4 regions of the Micromonospora sp. L31 genome follow, and region 1 is predicted to be linked to each of the others. Evidence: riboswitches for the same ligand, from Rfam matches in the RefSeq annotation. Region 1 holds a riboswitch; each other region holds the start of a gene.
What was found. A riboswitch is a leader RNA that binds a small molecule or an ion and turns the genes downstream of it on or off. The one in region 1 is predicted to bind cyclic di-AMP.
Positions count from the first base shown of each region.

Region 2: linked by a shared signal. The riboswitch ahead of ACTMS9_RS02960 (coiled-coil domain-containing protein) and the one ahead of ACTMS9_RS00570 (C40 family peptidase) in region 1 are both predicted to bind cyclic di-AMP.
Region 3: linked by a shared signal. The riboswitch ahead of ACTMS9_RS27955 (transglycosylase family protein) and the one ahead of ACTMS9_RS00570 (C40 family peptidase) in region 1 are both predicted to bind cyclic di-AMP.
Region 4: linked by a shared signal. The riboswitch ahead of ACTMS9_RS07595 (coiled-coil domain-containing protein) and the one ahead of ACTMS9_RS00570 (C40 family peptidase) in region 1 are both predicted to bind cyclic di-AMP.

Region 1 is NZ_JBQHDC010000001.1:117,799-122,660, reverse strand. Features, by position in the region: tRNA gene ACTMS9_RS00590 (tRNA-Gly) at 1-33, opposite strand, end outside; gene ACTMS9_RS00585 (zinc metalloprotease) at 270-1,256, shown strand; gene ACTMS9_RS00580 (pyridoxamine 5'-phosphate oxidase family protein) at 1,321-1,887, opposite strand; gene dcd (dCTP deaminase) at 1,966-2,544, shown strand; gene ACTMS9_RS00570 (C40 family peptidase) at 2,588-3,628, opposite strand; cyclic di-AMP (ydaO/yuaA leader) riboswitch at 3,641-3,777, opposite strand; gene ACTMS9_RS00565 (NlpC/P60 family protein) at 3,926-4,862, opposite strand, start outside.
Region 2 is NZ_JBQHDC010000001.1:602,867-608,065, forward strand. Features, by position in the region: gene ACTMS9_RS02950 (helix-turn-helix transcriptional regulator) at 1-43, opposite strand, end outside; gene ACTMS9_RS02955 (carbonic anhydrase) at 277-930, shown strand; gene ACTMS9_RS02960 (coiled-coil domain-containing protein) at 993-2,012, opposite strand; cyclic di-AMP (ydaO/yuaA leader) riboswitch at 2,017-2,147, opposite strand; gene ACTMS9_RS02965 (YibE/F family protein) at 2,314-3,654, opposite strand; gene ACTMS9_RS02970 (copper-translocating P-type ATPase) at 3,973-5,199, shown strand, end outside.
Region 3 is NZ_JBQHDC010000015.1:52,512-57,710, forward strand. Features, by position in the region: gene ACTMS9_RS27940 (ABC transporter permease) at 1-60, shown strand, start outside; gene ACTMS9_RS27945 (ABC transporter ATP-binding protein) at 57-1,127, shown strand; gene nhaA (Na+/H+ antiporter NhaA) at 1,128-2,435, opposite strand; gene ACTMS9_RS27955 (transglycosylase family protein) at 2,683-3,357, opposite strand; cyclic di-AMP (ydaO/yuaA leader) riboswitch at 3,356-3,531, opposite strand; gene ACTMS9_RS27960 (hypothetical protein) at 3,973-4,098, shown strand; gene ACTMS9_RS27965 (peptidoglycan-binding domain-containing protein) at 4,100-4,984, shown strand; gene htpG (molecular chaperone HtpG) at 5,033-5,199, opposite strand, start outside.
Region 4 is NZ_JBQHDC010000002.1:219,956-225,154, reverse strand. Features, by position in the region: gene ACTMS9_RS07605 (HelD family protein) at 1-1,001, shown strand, start outside; gene ACTMS9_RS07600 (cation diffusion facilitator family transporter) at 1,163-2,077, shown strand; cyclic di-AMP (ydaO/yuaA leader) riboswitch at 2,219-2,350, shown strand; gene ACTMS9_RS07595 (coiled-coil domain-containing protein) at 2,355-3,410, shown strand; gene ACTMS9_RS07590 (hypothetical protein) at 3,528-4,034, shown strand; gene ACTMS9_RS07585 (SRPBCC family protein) at 4,048-4,515, opposite strand; gene ACTMS9_RS07580 (STAS domain-containing protein) at 4,943-5,199, opposite strand, start outside.

The DNA.
Region 1 (4,862 bases):
GAAGCTGATGTTCTGCCATTGAACTACACCCGCAAGCGGCACCACTGTACCTGAGGTGACCGCCGCCGTGCACCCAGGTACCCCCGGGCACGCCGACACCCTCGCCGCCGTGATCGATCTTGGACCCAACGTATTCACGTAGAGCTAAAAGTTTCACACCGGCAACATATGGCCGTTCTCAAATCTGTCGATCGGTTGTAACGTCACCCCCACGTTCTCGACCACGGTGTGACATACCCCCTGTCACGCCGCCAGAAAGAGGTGGGCCCATGGGACTCCGTCCCAACCTGCTGACCCGGCGTGCCGCCGGTGTCGCGTCGACGACCCTCGCGCTGCTGCTCAGCACCGCCGCGGTAGGCGTCGTCCCCGCTGCTTCCGCCTTCTCCGCCGCCCCGAGCGAGGTGTGCGCCGAGCCGGCCGACGTCCACTCGGACGCCCGGATCAAGAAGGGCGGGATCGCCAAGCACGAACCCAACGAGCTGACCGCCAAGCAGGTCCGCGAGCGCGAGGCCGACCTGGCCGCCGCGCTGCGCGAGCGGGCGAGCTTCCGGGCCGGCGCCCAAGCCGCCGCCCCGCTGGCCAGCGTCACCATCCCGGTCGTCGTGCACGTGATCCAGCGCGACAGCACCCGCGCCGGCGGCAACATCCCGGACTCGATGATCACCTCGCAGATCAGCGTGCTGAACCAGGCCTACGCGGGTGCCACCGGCGGCGCGGCCACGGCCTTCGGCTTCCAGCTGACGAAGATCAACCGGGTGACCAACCCGGCGTGGTACCCGATCGTGCAGGGCTCGTCGGCGGAGCGGTCGATGAAGACCTCCCTGCGCGAGGGCGGCAAGAACACGCTCAACGTCTACCTGGGTGAGCTGAGCGACGACCTGCTCGGCTGGGCGACCTTCCCGCAGCGGAAGCTGAACAGCATGGACGGCGTGGTCGTGCTGAGCGAGTCGCTGCCGGGCGGCACCGCCGCCAACTACAACCAGGGCGACACCGGCACCCACGAGGTCGGCCACTGGCTGAACCTCTACCACACCTTCCAGGGTGGATGCTCCGGCTCGGGTGACAGCGTCAGCGACACCCCGGCCGAGGCCTCGCCGGCGTTCCAGTGCCCGACCGGGCGGGACACCTGCGCCACGGCCGGCCTGGACCCGATCACCAACTTCATGGACTACACCTACGACTCGTGCATGTACCAGTTCACCGCTGGTCAGGCGAGCCGCATGCTGACCGCGTGGAACGCGTACCGCGCGGCGTAACACCCCAGCAGACGCCGATGCCGGCTCCGTCGGACCGACGGGGCCGGCATCGGCGTCTCGGCGGTCAGGCGGCGGGGCGGCGGGTGTCGAAACCGTGGCGGCCGCGGCGGGCCGGCCGCCGATCGGGTACGCCGGCAGCGTCGCCGCCGCGCTGGGCGGCGACCGGATCGAGCCAGACCTGGACGGCGGAGGACCCGTGGCCCTCGCCGGGCTGGCCGAGCCCGCCCTGGTCGCGGCGGGTCAGCATCGCCACGTCGACGCTGAACTCGAAGAGTCGCCAGTCGACCTGCGGCGCCGCCCGGCCGAGGCGGGCTACCCGGGCGACCCGGGCCGGGTCGGTGACCGGTTGCGCGCGACCGGCGACGTATGCCTCGTCGTCGGTCTCCTCCGGCGGGAACGAGTGCAACGCGTAGCGCCCGTCGCGTTCGAGGTCGCGCCGCTTGGGCGAGTCAACGACGAAGCAGAACAGACCCTCGTCGGTGATCACGGGGCAGACCGGGTGCACCCGGGGCCCACCGTCGGCGCGGACGGTGGCCAGGTAGCCGAAGCCCGGCCCGTACTGCTGCATGAGAAGGCGGATCCCGTCGGCGAGTCGGGGCTCGTCAGCGGCGAATTCGGACCAGGAAGCCATACGGACACCCTATCGAACATGTGTACGAACGCGTAGTCCGACACGCAGGTCACCCGGTCCGCTCGATATGGTGTGCCGATGCTGCTCTCCGACCGCGACCTGGTCTCCGAGATCAAGGCGGGCACGCTCGCGCTGGAGCCCTTCGAGCCCACGCTGGTGCAGCCGTCCAGCATCGACGTGCGGCTCGACAAGCTCTTCCGGGTCTTCAACAACCACCTGTACACGCACATCGACCCGGCGATCCAGCAGGACGAGCTCACCTCGATGGTCGAGGTGCCCGAGGGCGAGCCGTTCGTGCTGCACCCCGGTGAGTTCGTGCTCGCCTCCACGCTGGAGGTCATCTCGCTCGGCGACCAGCTCGCCGGGCGCCTGGAGGGCAAGAGCAGCCTGGGTCGGCTCGGCCTGCTCACCCACTCGACCGCCGGCTTCATCGACCCCGGCTTCTCCGGTCACGTGACGCTGGAGCTGTCGAACGTGGCGAACCTGCCGATCACGCTCTGGCCCGGGATGAAGATCGGCCAGCTCTGCATCTTCCGGCTCTCGTCCCCGGCCGAGCACCCGTACGGCTCCGCCGTCTACGGGTCGCGCTACCAGGGCCAGCGCGGGCCGACCCCGAGCCGCTCCTGGCAGAACTGGCGCACCTGGCCCACCCGCTGACGCCGGGCCGGGCCCCCGGAGCCCCCGGGAGCCCGGCGCGCGCTCAGCCCGGCCGGCCGTAGCTGTTGACCGGCCCGTCGTCGACCCGCTTCATCTTGACCGGCTGGCCGGCCTGGGAGGCGTGCACCACCCAGCCGCCGCCGACGTACATGCCGACGTGGTGCAGGTCGGCGTAGTAGAAGACCAGGTCGCCGGGGCGCAGGTCGGCCCGGCTGACCCGGGGGGTCACCTGGCGCTGCTGGCGGGCGTTGTGCGGCAGCGAGACACCGGCCTTCGCCCACGCCGCGAGCATCAGCCCGGAGCAGTCGTACGAGTTGGGGCCCTCGGCGCCCCAGACGTACGGCTTGCCGATCTGCGCGCAGGCGAACTTGACCGCCGTGCCGGCGGGGCCGCCGGGGTAGCCGGCCGGGCACGGGGCCGGGCGCAGTGCGCCTCCGCCACCGTTGCCGTACACCTTGAGCCGCAGTTTCTGCAGCCGGTCGATCTCGGCGTTGATCTGCTTCTTCTTCGCGGCGAGCTGGGCCTCGGTGCGGGTCAGCTGGGCGACCATCTCGTCCAGCGGCGCCTTCTCCGCGGCCAGCTTGTCCCGCAGCTCCTTGACGACCCGCACGTCGCGCTGCTGGCGCTGGGCGAACCGGTCGAGCATTTCGAGCTGGTCGACCAGTTCGGCGGGGGACCTGCTGCCGAGCAGGGCGTTGACGGCGGAGACGTTCTCCCCCTTGTACGCCTCGGCGGCGAGGCCGGTGACCTGGTTCATCGCGAGGTCGACCTGGAGTTGCAGCGGCTCGATGCGCTTGGCCAGCGCGTCGGCCTGCCGGCGCTTGGCGGCCAGGTCCTGACGGGTGGCGTTGTGCTGCTCGATGATCGGTTCGAGCCTGTTCCAGTCCTGGTCGATCTGCCGCTCGATCTCGGCGACCGAGGGGTCGGCGTGGGCCGCCGTGGCAGCGCCGGTCAGTACGACGGCGGCACCGGCGAGGGCGGCGAGGACGGTGGTGAAGCGGGACCAGCGTGGGCGCGGCGCAGCCGTCAGCCGGGCGACCTGGGTCGACCGGTACGACGGTGGCCGCGGGGCATGGTGTGCCACCGGGCTCCGGGCTCCTTCTTCCGCGACCGCCTACCGGGTTAGCTGACGGGTTCGGGCGGGAAGGGAGCGCCCTACCGCAGTGGCTGCGGATTCACCCCGGCGTACCTGGGTCCCCGGCTCGCCCGCAGGCGACTCGGCGGTGCCGGCCACTGCCGCCCGGGTTGGACGGACCTGTCGCGGCCGACGAAGGACCAGAGTAGAGACGACCGTTATCGATCCGCAACCCGCCATGCCGTGCCGGGTCCCGGATACGCGGAACCCCCGGTCGGTCGACCGGGGGTTCGCGGCGGGCTCGGGTCAGTTCGGTCGTCGGAAGCCGGCGACCGGCATGTAGTCGACGCTGGTGACCTGGACCGGTTTGCCGGTCCGTGGCGCGTGCACCATCAGCCCGCTGCCCAGATAGAGACCCACGTGGTGCAGGTCGCTGTAGAAGAAGACCAGGTCGCCGGGGCGCGCCTCGGAGCGCGGGATGGCCCTGCCCTCGTTCCACTGGGCGCCGGTGTGGTGGGTCAGGTAGATGCCGGCGGCCTTGTAGGCGTACTGGGTGAGGCCGGAGCAGTCGAACGAGTCCGGCCCGTCGGCACCCCAGACGTACGGGTCACCGACCTGCTGACAGGCCACCCGGATAGCGGTCTGCGCGGCGGAACTCACCACGCCCTTGACGGTCGGGCAGCCGGCCACCTTGACGACGGTCTTCGGCATCGACGCCTGAAGCCGCTTGATCTCGGAGTTGATCTGCGCCCTCTTGGCGGCCAGCTCCTTCTCCTGCTTGACCTCCGCGGCGATCAGCGCGTCGAGCTTCTGCTTCTCGCCGTCGTACTTCTGCCGGGCGTTGATGACGACCTGGAGCTCCTTGCGCTCCTGCGCGGCGAGGCGGTCGAGGATGGTCAGCTGCTCGGTCAGGGTGCCCGGCTTGGCGCTGATCAGCAGCGCGCCGATGTCCTGCGAGGGGCCCGTCATGTAGTACCGGGAGGCGAGGTCGCCCACCCGGTTCATGGCCAGCTCGGTCTGCAGGGCCAGCGGCTGGATCTTCTTCTCCAGCTCCGCCGACTTCTTGCGGTTGACCTTGAGGTGCGCGCGGACCTTGTTGTACTGCTCGATGGTCGGCTCGAGCTGCTCCCACTGCTTGTCGATCGCCGCCTCGATCTCCTCCGGCGTGGGCGCGGCGTGCGCCGGCACGGCGAACATCCCGGCGCCGACGACCACGGCGGCGACCAGTGTGAGCAGGCGGCGG
Region 2 (5,199 bases), 490 kb from region 1:
TCCGGGTGCTCCCGTTCTGCGCAGTCGTCGCCATGCCCGTCATCGTATGGCCAGCCGGCCGGCATTTCCGCCCTGGCCTCCGCGCACCCGGAGCCGTCCGGGCACGGCCCGGGGACACGGCGGCGAAACACGCTGCCCACGTCCCGGTAATGTATGAAATCCGTATCACGTATCCCTTGACGTATCTTTCGCTGCGTGTGACGGTGGGCGGCGAGGCCGCCTCCGTCGCCGGCCGGGTATGACCAGGCCGATCTCGCGAGGGACCGAGGTGAGGCAATGACCCTGACCGATCCGACGCAGGCGCTCGCCGAGCTGCACGCCGGCAACCGGCGCTTCGTGACGGGCGCGCAGCGCCACCCCAACCAGGACTCGCTGCACCGGACGGCGGTCGCCGACGGCCAGCACCCGTTCGCGGTGATCGTCGGCTGCTCCGACTCCCGCCTCGCCGCCGAGATCATTTTCGACCGGGGCCTGGGTGACCTCTTCGTGGTCCGGACCGCCGGGCACACCGCCGGCCCCGAGGTGCTCGGCAGCGTCGAGTACGCGGTGAGCGTCCTGGGCACCCCGCTGGTGGTGGTGCTCGGCCACGACTCCTGCGGGGCCGTGCAGGCCGCCCGGGACGCCGCGCGGACCGGCACGCCGCCGGTCGGGCACCTGCGGGCGGTGGTGGACGCGGTGGTACCGAGCCTCCAGCGGGCCGCCGAGCAGGGCGTCGACGACGTTGACGGGATCGTCGACATCCACATCGCGCAGACCGTCGAGGCGCTGCTGGGCAACTCCGCCGTACTGGCCGCCGCGGTCGCCGAGGGGCGGTGCGCGGTGGTTGGCATGTCGTACCGGCTTAGCGCCGGTGAGGTGCGGACGGTGGCCGCGGTGCCGAGCGTCGTGCCGGCCCAGGCCGACGGTCGGGCGACCGCCGTCGCAGGCTGAAACCCCCCGCACGCGACGAGGGCCGCCCCACCGGGGACGGCCCTCGTTCGGTACGCGTCGCGCTAGAGCATCGACATGTGTACGTGGTCGGTGTGGTTCGACGGTCCGCTGTACGACTTCCACCCGGTCGCCGGGAACCAGATCTGCCGGTTCCAGATCACGTAGTAGATGCCGAGCCGGTCGGCGTTGCGGATCAGGAACGCGGCGAGGTTGTTGCCGTACATCCGGGTGTCGTTGTTGTACCAGGGCGCGAAGCCGCTCCGCTGCAACGACCAGTCGCAGGCCTTGCCCTTCGGGTGGTCCCACGGCCCACCTGGCCGGTAGCAGCCCGCGAACCGGGTGAAGCCGGCCCGCCGGACCTCCTTGTACGCGTGCAGTGTGCGCGGCGTGATGGTGCCGGAGGTGGTCGGGTCGTTCTCGGTGCGCGACTCGGGCCGCCAGCCGCCGTCGGCCGTCCGGCCGGGGCCGATCCGGGCGACCGGCGAGGTCGCGTCGACCAGGCCGCCGGTGAAGCCCCGGCCACCGACCAGCTGGAGGGCCTTCTCCGCCTCCCGGCTCTCCCGGGCCATGTCGTTGGTGAGCTTCTGCTGCTCGCGCACCTCGGCGTCGAGCGCCAGCTTGGCCTGCTCCGCGCGGTTCTTGGCGGCGGTGACCTTGGCCAGCTTCTGCGCGTTGACCATGTTCAGCTCGTCCAGGGCGGCGGCGCGCCGGACGAACGAGTCCGGGGCGTCGCTCTCCAGCAGCATCGCCACCGCGCCGATCCGGCCGGTCCGGTACGACTGCGCCGCGATCTGCGAGACCGTCGGCTGCAACGCCGCCAGCTCGTCCTGCGCGCGCCGCACCTCCAGCCCGAGCTGCTGCTGGCGCTTCTTGGACTTCTCCAGCTGCGTCTTGGCCTTGGAGTACTCGCGGTTGCGCAGCTCGATGACGTCGGTGAGCAGCTTGGGCTCGCCGTCCTCCTCGTGCCCGGAGGGGGTGGGGGTCGAGGGCGCGGCGATCGCGGCTGTCGGCCCGCCGAGGATGGCCAGCGCGGCGAACACGGCCACCACCGGAGTCAACCAGCGGCGCAGGGGTGCCGTCACAGTGTTCCCTTCCGTCGACCGCCGACCGGGTTAGCTGACGGGTTCGGGACGGAAGTGGCCCCTACCGCTCGCGCGGATTCACCCCATGTACCTGGTTCCCCGGCTCGCCTCGCGGCGATTGGGCGGCGGTACCGCAGGCGCCGCTGCGCGCCTTCGGCGGTGACCGGCAGCGAGGTTACCCGAGAGTCGTACCGGGGATCTACGTCCAGAACCCGACTAAAAGCGTTATTTCGTCGTAGCGATGCGTGACGAGTGACGCGTTCGTCAGGTTCCGCGTCGGCGTCGGTCACGCAGCGGAGTCTCACCATGCGGTGTCCGTGCTCCTTTCCGGGTCGGGCCACCGTGCGGGGGCCGGGGTGGACGGTCCGCCGGGACGCGACGCGCTCAGCGCCTCGAGCGCCGCGTCCCGGTCGGCGGAGGGGCGGGGCGTGGGTGCCGGTCCGGTGTCCCGGGCCGGATCGTCGGCCGGGCCACGACCGGCGGTGGCGACCAGCGCGGCCAGCGCGGTGGTCAGCGGTACGGCGGCGACCAGGCCGAGCGTCGCCACCGCGCTGCGGACGATCTCCTGAGCCAGGAACTCGCTGGTGAGGATCTGGCTCACCGGACGGCTGTCGGCGGTGAGCAGGAGCAGCAGCGGCAGCGAGGCGCCCGCGTACGCGAGCACGATGGTGTTCACCGTGGAGGCGATGTGCGCCCGGCCGACCCGGGTGGCGGCCCGGTAGAGCTGCGTCCGGGACAGTCCGGGGTTGGCGTGCGCCAGCTCGGTGACGGTGGCGGCCTGGGTGACGGTGACGTCGTCGAGCACGCCGAGCGAGCCGATGATGATGCCGGCCAGCAGCAGCCCGTGCAGGTCGACGTCACGCTGGTACATCGACAGCGTGGTGGCCTCCTCGCTGCCGAACCCGGTCAGGTGGGTGGCGGCGGTGGCCAGGCTGCCGAGCAGTCCGGTCAGCACCAGGCTGCCGAGGGTGCCGAGGACCGCCACCGAGGTCTGCGCGGTGATCCCGTGGGTCAGGTACAGCACCACGAACATGATCAGCGCCGAGCCGGTGATCGCGATCAGCAGCGGCGAGCCGCCCGCCGCGATGCCGGGTACGACGAAGGTCAGCAGGATGGCGAAGCTGGCGCCCAGCCCGGCCAGTGCGGCCAGTCCGCGCAGCCGGCCGAACGCCACGATCGCCGCCGCGAAGAGCGCCACCAGCCACACCAGGGGCTTGCCCCGCTGGTGTTCGGCGATCTGGTAGCTGGTGGCGGTGGGGTCGGCCGGGTCGGCGAGCTGGACCAGCACCACCTCGTCGCCCACCGCGACGGTGGGCGCGCCCGGACCGGCGGGCACCGGTGTCTCCACCTGCTGGCCGCTGTCCGGGCCCTGCTCGACCCGGACCGTCACGGTCCCGCACGGCCCTTCGGCCGCGCCGGGCGGTGCCTCCGGGGTCGGCGGGCAGGGTTCGGTCACCACCCGGGTCACCGTGCCGTGGTGGCGTGCCGGCTCGGCGCCGCCGTCGGCCTGCCGCGAGTCGCGCGGCCACAGCACCAGGGCGGCGATCACCGTGACGACGAACAGCGGGACCACCGTCGCGACGAGGATCCGCCGCACCCCCGATGGGGCGGACGGAGCGGGACGGGTGTGGTCGGCGCCCATTGCGAGTCTCCCAACGATCCAGGGCGGGGTACGTGTCAGCCGGCCGTTCGGTTCACCGGCGGGACGCGCGTGGCGGGCCGCGTACCCCGGGGTGGGCCCTGGGTGCCGGCGGGGTCACCCAGCGCGATCGGACGGCGCGGTCGCCCGGCGTGGCGACCCGCCCGGGCGGTCGCTGACGGCGGCCGAGCCCGGCGCGGTACGCGGGCCGGCGGCAGCAGCGGCGGATGGCGAGTCATGGCCGGTGAATCGTAGCCAGGTTCGGTGCGGGTCCGCCCGGTTCGTGCCGTCGGCAGCGCGCTCACCGGGCATCGTGGGGGCATGGACCAGCACGCCGGACCGGCGCGGCACCCGGGGTCGGACCGGCACCGGGGGCACGACCGGCACGCCGGCCACGACCCGGAGATGTTCCGCCGCCGGTTCTGGCTCTGCCTGGCGCTGACCCTGCCCGTGGTCGCCACCAGCCACATGGTGATGGAGTGGTTCGGCTACTCGCTGGAGTTCCCCGGCCGGTCCCTGGTCGGGCCGGTGCTCGGCTCGGTGGTCTTCTGGTGGGGCGGCTGGCCGTTCCTCGTCGGCGCGGTGCGCGAGGTGCGCGACCGGGCCCCGGGCATGATGCTGCTGATCGGGATGGCGATCAGCGTCGCGTACGCCGCCTCGCTCGCCACCAGCCTGGGCGCCTTCGAGCTGGACTTCTGGTGGGAGTTGGCCGCCCTGGTCACCATCATGCTGCTCGGGCACTGGCAGGAGATGAAGGCCGTCGGGCAGGCGCGGGGCGCCCTCGCGGCGCTGGCCGCGCTGCTCCCCGACGACGCCGAGCGGGTCGGGCCGCAGGGCGGCACCGAACGGGTGCCGGTGAGCGGCCTGCGGGTGGCCGACGTGGTGCTGGTCCGCCCCGGTGGGCGGGTGCCGGCCGACGGGCGGATCGTCGACGGGGCCGCCGAGCTGGACGAGTCGATGGTCACCGGCGAGTCCCGCCCGGTCTCCCGGACGGTCGGGGACCGGGTGGTGGCCGGCACCGTCGCCACCGACTCGGCGATCCGGGTTCGGGTGGAGGCCGTCGGCGACCAGACCACCCTCGCCGGCATCCAGCGCCTCGTGGCACAGGCGCAGCAGTCCGGCGGGCGGGCGCAGGCGCTGGCGGACCGCTTCGCCGCCTGGCTCTTCTACGTCGCCACCGGCACCGCCGTGCTGACCGTCGTGGGGTGGACCGCGCTGGGCGAGCGGGACGAGGCGGTGGTCCGGACCGTCACGGTCCTGGTGATCGCCTGCCCGCACGCGCTCGGCCTGGCCATCCCGCTGGTGATCGCGCTCTCCACCGCGCTGGCCGCCCGCTCCGGCGTGCTGGTCCGCGACCGGCTCGCACTGGAACGGATGCGCACCGTCGACGTGGTGCTCTTCGACAAGACCGGCACCCTCACCAGGGGCGAGCACGCCGTGGTCGGGGTGGCCGCCGCGCCGGGGACCGGCGAGGACGAGGTGCTGCGGCTCGCCGCCGGGGTCGAGGCGGACAGCGAACACCCGCTGGCCCGGGCGATCGTCGCGGCC
Region 3 (5,199 bases), on a different contig from region 1:
CTCACCGTCTCGGTGGTGATCCTCGCCGGCCTGCGCGACCGCTGGATCACCAGCCCGTGAGCACCCCGCTGCTGGACGGCCACCTGGTCGTCGACCGAGGCGCCTTCCGACTCGACGTCCGGCTGACCGTCGGCGCCGGCGAGGTGGTCGCACTGCTCGGCCCGAACGGCGCCGGCAAGACCACCGCCCTGCGCGCCCTCGCCGGGCTCCAGCCGCTCACCGCCGGCCACGTCCTGCTCGACGGCGTCGACCTGGACCGGCCCGACCGGGCCCGCTGGATCCCGCCGGAGCGGCGCCGGGTCGGCGTGGTGTTCCAGGACTACCTGCTCTTCCCGCACCTGAGCGCGCTGGACAACGTCGCGTTCGGCCCCCGCCGGCAGGGCCTCGACCGGCGGGCCGCCCGCGAGCAGGCGGCCGGCTGGCTGGACCGGGTCGGACTGTCCGGGCACGCCCGGAGCCGGCCGCGGCAGCTCTCCGGCGGGCAGGCCCAGCGGGTCGCCCTGGCCCGCGCGCTCGCCGTACGCCCGCGGTTGCTCCTGCTCGACGAGCCGCTGGCGGCGCTGGACGCCCGGACTCGCCTGGACACCCGGGCCCACCTGCACCGGCACCTGGTCGACCACGACGGCGCGACGCTGCTGGTCACCCACGACCCGCTGGACGCACTCGCCCTGGCCGACCGGCTGGTCATCGTCGAGGACGGCCGGGTGGTGCAGGAGGGGGACGCCGCCACCGTCACCGCCCGGCCGCGCACCGACTACGTCGCCCGCCTCGTCGGGCTGAACCTCTACCGGGGCCACGCCGACGGACACCAGGTACGCCTCGACGACGGCTTCGCCCTGGCCACCGCCGACCGGCTGGACGGCGACGCCTTCGTGGTCTTCCGGCCCGCCGCCGTGGCCCTGCACCCGCGCCAGCCCGACGGCAGCCCCCGCAACACCTGGCCGGCCACCGTCGCCGGAGTGCAGCGGCACGGGGACAACCTGCGCGTGCAGCTCGCCGGCCCGGTCCCGGCCGCCGCCGACGTCACCCCGGCCGCCGCCGCCCAGCTTCGCTTGGAGCCCGGGCAGCGGGTGTGGGCGGCGGTCAAGGCCAGCGAGACCCGGGCGTACCCGGCCGGACCGGCATAGCTAGCGGTCCGGATCCGGCTCGAAGACGTCCGGGACGCCGTCGTGGTCCTCGTCGACGGTCTCGATCTCGTGTACCCGCCGGTAGGCCCGGGTGCGCGCGCGCAGGATCACCGTCGCCAGCAGCGCGGAGAGCAGCGAGCCGGTGAGCACGGCGACCTTGACGTGGCCGTCACGCACGCTGCCCAGGCCGAAGGCCAGCTCGCCGATCAGCAGCGACACGGTGAACCCGATCCCGCCGAGCAGCGCCAGGCCGAGCACGTCAAACCAGTTCAGCCCCTCGTCCAGGTTGGCCCGGGTGGACCGGGACACCAGCCAGGTGGCGGCCAGGATGCCCACCGGCTTGCCGACCACCAGGCCGACCACGATGCCGGCCGCGACCCGGTCGGTCAGCGCGGTGGCCAGCCCCGCCAGGCCGCCGACCGTGACGCCGGCGGAGAGGAACGCGAAGATCGGCACCGCCACCCCGGCGGAGATCGGCCGGAACCGGTGCTCGAAGTGCTCGGCCAGGCCCGGCCCGGCGTCCGGCCCACCGGCGGCCTCGCTGCGCAGCACCGGGACGGTGAAGGCGAGCAGCACCCCCGCCACCGTGGCGTGCACCCCGGAGGCGTGCACCAGCGTCCAGGTCACGGCGGCCAGCGGCAGCAGCAGCCACCAGGACCGGACCCGGCGCTGCACCAGCACGGCGAAGAGCGCGAGCGGCACCAGGGCGGCCAGCAGCGGCGGCACGGCGAGGCTGGAGGTGTAGAAGACGGCGATGATGACGATGGCGAGCAGGTCGTCGACGACCGCCAGGGTGAGCAGGAAGGTACGCAGCGCCGACGGCAGCAGCCGTCCCACCACCGCGAGCACCGCCAGGGCGAACGCGATGTCGGTGGCCGTGGGGATCGCCCACCCCCGGGCGCCGTCGACCCCGGCGACGAGGACGAACAGCACCGCGGGTACGACCACCCCGCCGACCGCCGCCGCCACCGGCACCGCGGCCCGGCGCGGGTCGCGCAGGTCGCCGGCGACGAACTCGCGCTTGAGTTCCAGCCCGGCGACGAAGAAGAAGATCGCCAGCAGCCCGTCGGCGGCCCAGGTGCCGAGGGTGAGATCGAGGTGCAGCGACGCCGGGCCGACGGTGAGGTCACGCAGCGCCCGGTAGCCGTCCGCCCAGGGCGAGTTCGACCAGAGCAGCGCGAGCAGCGCCCCGACGAGCAGCAGCGCCCCGCCCACGGTCTCCTTGCGCAGGATGGCGGAGATGCGCCTGGTCTCGCCCCAGGAGCGGCGGGCGAACAGGCTGGTACGGCGCCGGGGGGCGTCGGTCACGGGGTCTCCTCGTCGGCAGGGGTCGCGTCATCCATCGCCGACCAGACTTCCCGGCACACCAGGGCCAACCCTATCCCCGCCCCCCGGCCGACGGCCCGACGACCCGGCGACGCGGACGCGCCGGCGGGCCGGTCCACGCGCGCCGGGTACCCCGCCGGCAGCGGCCCGAACCACGACGGCGCTGTGGACGCGGCGACGCCCGGCCGGTCGTCCGGCCGGGCGTCGCCACGGTGCCCAGGTGCTGAGGTCAGAGGCTGAGCTTCTGACCGGGGAAGATCAGCCCCGGGTCGGCGCCGACCACGCGCTTGTTGCGCTCGTACAACGCCTGCCAGCCACCGGCCAGGTCCCGGGCGTCGGCGATCTGCGACAGGGTGTCACCCGGCCGCACCACGTACACGTCGCCGGTCGCGGCCGGCGCGCTGCGCCGCTGGCTGCGGGTGCTGTGCTGCTCCCGCGAGGACCGCTCGGTGGCGGTGGCCTTCGACGAGCCGGAGCGCCGCTGCGACTTCTGCGACTTCTCCGACTTCTCTGAGGTGCTGGAGTAGCTCTTGGTGGAGCCGCCCTTCCTGCCGCAGGTCGGCCAGGCCCCGATGCCCTGACCGTCGAGCACCTTCTCGGCGATGGCGATCTGCTCGCCGCGGCTGGCCAGGTCGGCGCGGGAGGCGTACTTCTTGCCGCCGTAGCCGGACCAGGTGCTCTGCGAGAACTGCAGGCCGCCGTAGTAGCCGTTGCCGGTGTTGATGTGCCAGTTGCCGCCGGACTCGCACTGGGCGATCGCGTCCCAGTTGACGCTGGCGGCGCTCGCCGGCGACGCCGGCGCCAGGACGGCGGCGACCCCGGTGACCGCACCGACGGCGAGCGTGCCGACGGCGATGCGGCGCGAGCTGACCCGTCGGTGACGGGCGGTGTATTCAGTTGCCATGTGGATTCCTCCACGCCGACGAGGTGAGCTGTCGGGTTCGGGCCGAGGAGCCCGGCCGCCCGTGGGCGGCTTCACCCCGAGGTGACGTGCACCGAGGAACGTGTGGGTCCCCCGCTCCATGCCCGCTGACAAAGATCCCACCGGCCGGCGGCATGGATTAGGCGTTACCGGCCGTGGTGTCCGCGATCGCGAACACGAACGACGTTAGGAACTGTTTCGGGCGATTGCCCACCTCTTGTGAAGTTCTTCACCCGGCTGAGCGACGGCTTCGTGCTTCGAGTTGCGGGTTGGTCGGCGGTGCTCTACAAGGGCCGGTCGGGAACCTGTCACCACTGGGCCGAAAGCCTCGCTCCGAGCGGCGGATCAGCTGCCGTGCCTCGCCGTCTTCGCTGGTCAGGCGGCCTCGATCGGCGGCCCGCGCCGCCGGACGGTCAGCGTTGCCGCTGATTGGCGACTCATGTCTGGGCAGCCCGGCCGCCGACTCGGACGGTAGGGAGCAGAGCGCGGCCACGGCGCCGACGCGTCGGACCCGCCGGATGCCGGGCGCCGGCGCCCTGGCCGGCACGGTCCGCCCCGGTTCGCGGCGGCCGACCATCCGCGAGAGGAAGGACCTCCATGGACACCGTCAGCATCGACACCGACTACCTCGTCGCCACCTTGGACGAGGACGACGACCCGGAGAGCCTGGCCGGCGACGAGGTCGACTTCGACCTGGCCGCCGCGCTGGAAGAGGAGGAGTGAGATGGGCGTGCACCTGGCGCCCGCGCTGCGGGTGCTGCGCGAGGAGATAGACACCCGGTGGCCGCAGCGGGACCGCAAGTCCGACGGCTGGTTGGGCGACGCCAGTCACCAGGCGCGCCGCTCGGACCATAATCCGGACAGTGACGACCAGTCGGTCAACGCGGTGGACGTGGACGTCGACGGGATCGACCCGCTGCTGGTCGTCCGGCAGGCCGTCAGCCATCCGTCCACCCAGTACGTCATCTACGACCGAAAGATCTGGAGCCGTACCCGCAGCTTCCGGCCGGCCCGGTACACCGGGCCGAACCCGCACGACAAGCACCTGCACGTCAGCGTCAGCCACCAGCGGAGCTTGGAGGACAGCCGCCAGGCGTGGGGCATCGCCACCGCCACGACGGCGCGGCTCGGCGACCGGGTGCTGCGCGCCGGCTGCCGGGGCGGCGACGTCCGGGAGTTGCAGGCCGTCGCCAACCGCCTCGGGGCCCGGCTGACGGCCGACGGGGTGTTCGGGCCGGCCGTGGCCGCCTGGGTACGGTCGTTCCAGACCGCCCGGAAGCTCGACGCCGACGGGGTGGTCGGCCCGCGTACCGTGGCGGCCCTGCGCGCGGCCGTCAAGCCGGCCCCGTCGGTGCCCAGCGGGCGACCGGCGACGCCGGTGTCCGGGGGCAGACCGGGCTCGCGGACGCTGCGGCGCGGCAGCAAGGGCGGGGACGTGGCCTTCGTCCAGCGGTTCGTCGGCGCGAAGCGGTGCGGCCCCGCGAGCGGCGCCTTCGACGCGAGGACCGAGGCCGGGGTGCGCTGGTACCAGGGCATGCGGGGGCTGACCGTGGACGGGGTGGTCGGCCCGGCCACCTGGGCGGCGATGGGCGTGCGGGTCGGTTCGTGACCAGGCGGCCCCGGCCCGGCGCTGCACCGGGCCGGGGCCGTCGTCGCGTCAGAGGCTGCGGGCCAGCCGGTCGGCGAGGACCCGGGCGAACCGGGCCGGGTCGGCCAGGTCGCCGCCCTCGGCGAGCAGCGCCATGCCGTACAGCAGCTCGGCGGTCTCGGTGAGGGCGGCGGAGTCGCCGCCGCGCTCGTGCGCCGCGCGCAGGCCGGTGACCA
Region 4 (5,199 bases), on a different contig from region 1:
ACGAGATCATCGACCGGTCGGAGTTCCGCGAGTTCCTCAAGGCGTGGTGGCCCCGGCTGCACCCGCGGCACGTGCTGGGCTGGCTGGCCCGGCCGGAGCGGCTGCGCCGCTACGCCGGCGGCATCCTGTCCCGGGCGGAGACCGCGCTGCTGGTCGAGGCGTACCGGGCGCTGGACGCGCAGGGGCTGACGGTGGCCGACATCGCCCTGCTCGACGAGCTGGACGCGCTGCTGGGCAAGCCGGTGCGGCCGGCCCGGGCCAAGCGCGACCCGTACCAGCTGGCCGGCGGCGTTCGCGAGCTGAGCACGTTCGCCGACCGGCAGCGGGCCGCCCGGGCGGCGGCCCGGGAACGTCCGGAGGACTACCGCGACTACGCGCACGTGGTGGTGGACGAGTCGCAGGACGTCTCGCCGATGCAGTGGCGGATGATCGGGCGGCGCGGCCGGCTCGCCTCCTGGACGGTGGTGGGCGACCCGGCGCAGACCGCCTGGACGGGTGACCCGCAGGAGCTGGACCGGGCGCGGGACCAGGCGCTCGGCCGGCGCCGGCGGCACCGCTTCGCGCTGACCACGAACTACCGCAACTCGGCGGAGATCTTCGCGGTGGCGGCGGCGGAGATCCGCCGGCTCTACCCCGACCTGAAGCTGCCGACGGCGGTCCGCTCCACCGGCGTGGAGCCGGTCGCGCTGACCGTCGCCGCCGACCGGCTGCCGGCGGCGACCGTGCAGGCCGTGGACGCGCTGCTCACCGAGGTGGAGGGCACCGTTGGCGTGATCACGCCGGTGCCGCGCCGCGACGAGGTGGCCGGCTGGCTGGGCGGCCGCGGCGGCTCCCGGCTCCAGGTGGTGACCAGCCTCCAGGCCAAGGGCATGGAGTACGACGGCGTCGTGCTCATCGCCCCGAGCGAGATCCGCGCCGACCCCGGCTCGGGCGTGCGCACCCTCTACGTCGCCCTCTCCCGCGCCACCCAACGCCTCACCACCATCGACCCCACCCCCTGACCCCGCCCCGGGGTCGGGCACGTTCCGAGAATGAGTGGCTGTACCGGGCGCGGCGGCCACTCGTTCTTTGAAGGTGGGGGAAGGCGTGCGGGGTTAGTTGCATACATAGCGATGTGAGCATAGATTGGGTTCGGGCCGCCAGGGCGACGGAAGGTGTGGGCGTGGGCGCAGGTCATGACCACCACGGGTCGGTCACGAACGCGGCGCACCGCCACCGGGGGCGACTCTGGGCGGCCTTCGCGCTGCTCGCCGCGCTGATGGTGGTCGAGGCCGTCGCCGCGTTCGGCACCGGCTCGCTGGCCCTGCTCTCCGACGCCGGGCACATGTTCACCGACGTGCTCGGCATCGGCATGGCGCTGGCCGCCATCACCGCCACCCGGCACGGCGACCGGGACCCGCAGCGCACCTTCGGGCTCTACCGGCTCGAGGTGCTGGCCGCGCTCGCCAACGCCGTCCTGCTCAGCGGGGTGGCGATCTACGTGCTGATCGAGGCGGTCCGCCGGTTCGGCGACCCGCCGGAGGTGCGGACCGGGCCGATGCTGGCGGTGGCGGTGCTCGGCCTGCTGGCCAACCTCGTCGCGTTCGCGCTGCTGCGTCCCGGGGCGCAGGAGAGCATCAACCTGCGCGGGGCGTACCTGGAGGTGCTCGGCGACCTGCTCGGCTCGCTGGGCGTGATCGGGGCCGCGCTGCTCATCGCCGGCACCGGCTGGTGGTGGGCCGACCCGGCGGTGGCGGTCGCGATCGGCCTGTTCATCCTCCCCCGCACCTGGCGACTCGGCCGCGCGGCGGTACGCATCCTGGTCCAGGCCGCCCCGGAGCACCTGCAGGTGACCGCCGTGCACGACCGGCTGACCGCCGTCCCCGGCGTCGCCGAGGTGCACGACCTGCACGTCTGGACGCTCACCTCCGGCATGGAGGTCGCCTCCGCCCACCTCACCATGGTCCCCGGCGCCGAGGTCGGCACGGTGCTGGCCGCCGCCCGCACCGCCCTGCACGAGGACTTCCACATCGAGCACGCCACCCTCCAGATCGAGCCGGGGGCCGCCCCCGGCGCCTGCGGGCAGGTCGAGTGGTGACGAAATCGGACACCTATTGTCCCATTGTGTCACCTACACCAGGATTCACTCCAGTACCCTCAGTCACGAAACGGGCGGGTGTCACACCCGTACCGGTAGGCTCGGTCCCGGCCTCCGCCAGGCGGCACCCTCCGGTGCCGGCGGTGGCCGCCGCCTAATCGCCTGCCAGGGCGAGCCGGGGAACCATGTTCGTGGGGTGCATCCGCGTCAGCGGTAGGGATCTTCCGTCCCGAACCCGTCAGCTAACCCGGTCGGCGGCTGACGGAAGGACATGTGCATGCACGTACGACGTACCACCGCACGGCTGGCGGCCGCGGTCGTCGCGACGCTCGCCCTCGGGGTGTCGTCCGCGCCGGTCCCGGCGACCGCCGCTCCCCCCGCCACCCGGCTCGCCGCCCCCGGCGACCCCGAGGGCGGCACCCCCGCGCTGCGCGCCCAGCTCGACGCGGCCAGCAAGGGCTGGATCGACGCCAAGGCCGCGCTGGAACGCTCCACCAAGCGGCAGCAGGAGCTCGGCAACCAGCTCAAGACCATCGAATCGGAGCTGACCGTCCGGCAGGGCAAGGTCGGCGAGATCGCCGGCGTGGCGTACCGGACCGGGCGGCTCGGGCCGGTGTCGGCGCTGCTGAACAGCTCCAGCCCCGAAGGCTTCCTGGACCGGGCGGCGGCGCTGGAGACGGTCGCCTCCAACGAGGACCGGGAGCTGCGCAACCTGCTCCGGACCCGCGACGACGCCACCCGCACCCGGGCCGCGCTCGACAAGGAGATCGTCGAGGAGCGCAAGCAGGTCGCGGTGATGGCCAAGCGCAAGCAACAGGCCGAGCGGGCGCTCGCGGTGGCCGCCGCGGACAAGCCCGCCGCCAGCACCGGGAGCGGCTCCAACGCCGGCACCTCCACCGCCAACGCCCGGCCGGCGCCGCGCAACCCCGACGGGTCCTGGCCCTCGGAGTCGTGCAGCGTCAACGACCCGACCCCGGCCAACGGCTGCATCACCCCGCGCATGCTCAACGCGCTCAAGCAGAGCCAGGCGGCCGGCTTCACCCGGTACGTCTCCTGCTACCGCCCCAGCGGCTCCGGCGAGCACCCCAAGGGCCGGGCCTGCGACTTCGCCGCGCAGAAGAGCGGCTTCGGCGGCGACGCGACCGGCGGGGACCGGACGTACGGCAACAACCTGGCCGCGTACCACGTCCGCAACGCCGACCGGCTCGGGGTGCTGTACGTGATCTGGTACCGGCAGATCTGGCTGCCCAGCAGCGGGTGGAAGTCGTACAGCGGGGCCGGCGGGGACCCGTCCAGCGACCACACCAACCACGTGCACCTGTCGGTCTACTGACCGACCGGCGGCGGGGCCCGTCCGAGGCGGACGGGCCCCGCCGTACGCGCGCCGACGTACCCGGGATGTCGTCGCCCGGCCCACGACGCAGCGCAACGGCCGGGCGAGCATCGAGGCATGACCCGACTCTCCCCCGACGGCCGCAAGACCCTGCTCACCCTGCACCTGGTGACCGCGCTGGGCTGGCTCGGCGCGGACCTCGTGCTGCTCACCCTCGGCATCGCCGGGCTGCGCGGTGCCGACCCGGGCGTGGTCTACCCGGCGGCGGCGCTGGTGGCGACGTGGCTCTTCGCGCCGCTGAGCGTGCTGGTCTGGGTGGTCGGCGTGACCAGCGCGCTGCTGACCCCCTGGGGGCTCCTGCGCTGGCGCTGGGTGGTGGTCAAGCTGGTGCTCACCACGGTGATGATCGGCCTGGTGCTGTTCGCGCTGACGCCGAACCTGCGCGCCGCCGCCGGACCGGACGCCACCGCACACCAGCGCATCGACGTGGTGGTCGCCCCGGCCGTCTCCACCGGCCTGCTGGTCACCATGACCGTGATCTCCACCTGGAAGCCGTGGGGCCGCAACCGCCGGGCCGTCCCGCCGCCCCGCCGGACGGCGGCGACACCCGTCGGCCGCCGCTGAGTTGACGGGGGCGTCAGTTCGGGACCGGGCCGCCGTCGGCTTCCCGGTCCAGCACCGCGCCGAGGCGGCTGGCCAGGCCCAGGTGCGCGGCACGGGCCTGCCGGAACGCGTACCCGAACAGCGGCGCCGGCGCGGAGAGGGTGATCTCCACGTCGATCCGCAGCACGTCGCCCTCCTCCTGGAGCCGGGTGTGGTTGCGCACCGTCGTGCCGGGCTGCTGCCGGGCCACCGTGACGATCTCGTCGTCGGTGACCACCAGCACGTCGGCCTGGTAGGTGACCGGGAACCGCAGCGGCCCCAGCTCCAGCCGGTCGGTGATGGCGTAGCTGGCCCGCGCGCCCGGACGGGTCGGCAGCTGGCGCACCCGGACGATCAGCGGATGCAGCTCCCCCTGCCGGGCCGGATCGCTCAACAGCGCCACCGCGTCCGCCCGTGAGCAGCGCGCCTGCACCGTGTAGCTGAACGACTCCCGCCGGACCACTCCGCCCTCCACCCCTCGTCGGTCGCCCGATCGTCCCGTACGACGGCCGGGCTGGCAATCGCAGGCGGCATGCGAGGCCACCGCCGTCAGCGGCGGCGCCGCGGTCTCCGCCGCCGCCCGGGTACGTGACGCGGAGCGGCACTGGGACACCGCTCGGGTACGTGACGCGGAGCGGCACTGGGACACCGCCGCGCGGGTGGCGCTGGACCTGCTGCCCCGGCTGACCGCCGGGCCGGTGGAGAGCGTGCTCAACGTCAACGCCCCGGACCTGCCGCACGGGCGGCTGCGCGGCGTGCGCCGAGGCACCCTGGCCGGCTTCGGCCAGGTGCAGATGACGGTGGCCGACCGCCGGTCCGGCGACGTGGCGCGGTCCGCGGGCGCGGCTCACCGCCACATCGGCGACATGGAGTGGATCACCAGGCCGGCGTCAGGCGCCGGGGAGGACCTCGGGGGTCGGGGCCGCGGCGCCGGCGAAGTAGGGCTCCGGCGCGCCGAAGAGGCCGAGCAGACCGGTGACCCAGAGCTGCCGGTGGACGAACCGGCTGGGCTCGGTGACCACCAGCTTGACGCCGCTGACCTCGGCCGTCTGGAACCCGGCGACCATCGCGCTGATACCGACGGAGTCGATGAAGGTGACGAGTCGCATGTTCAGCTCGATCCGGGACGGACGGCCCTTCGCGAGCA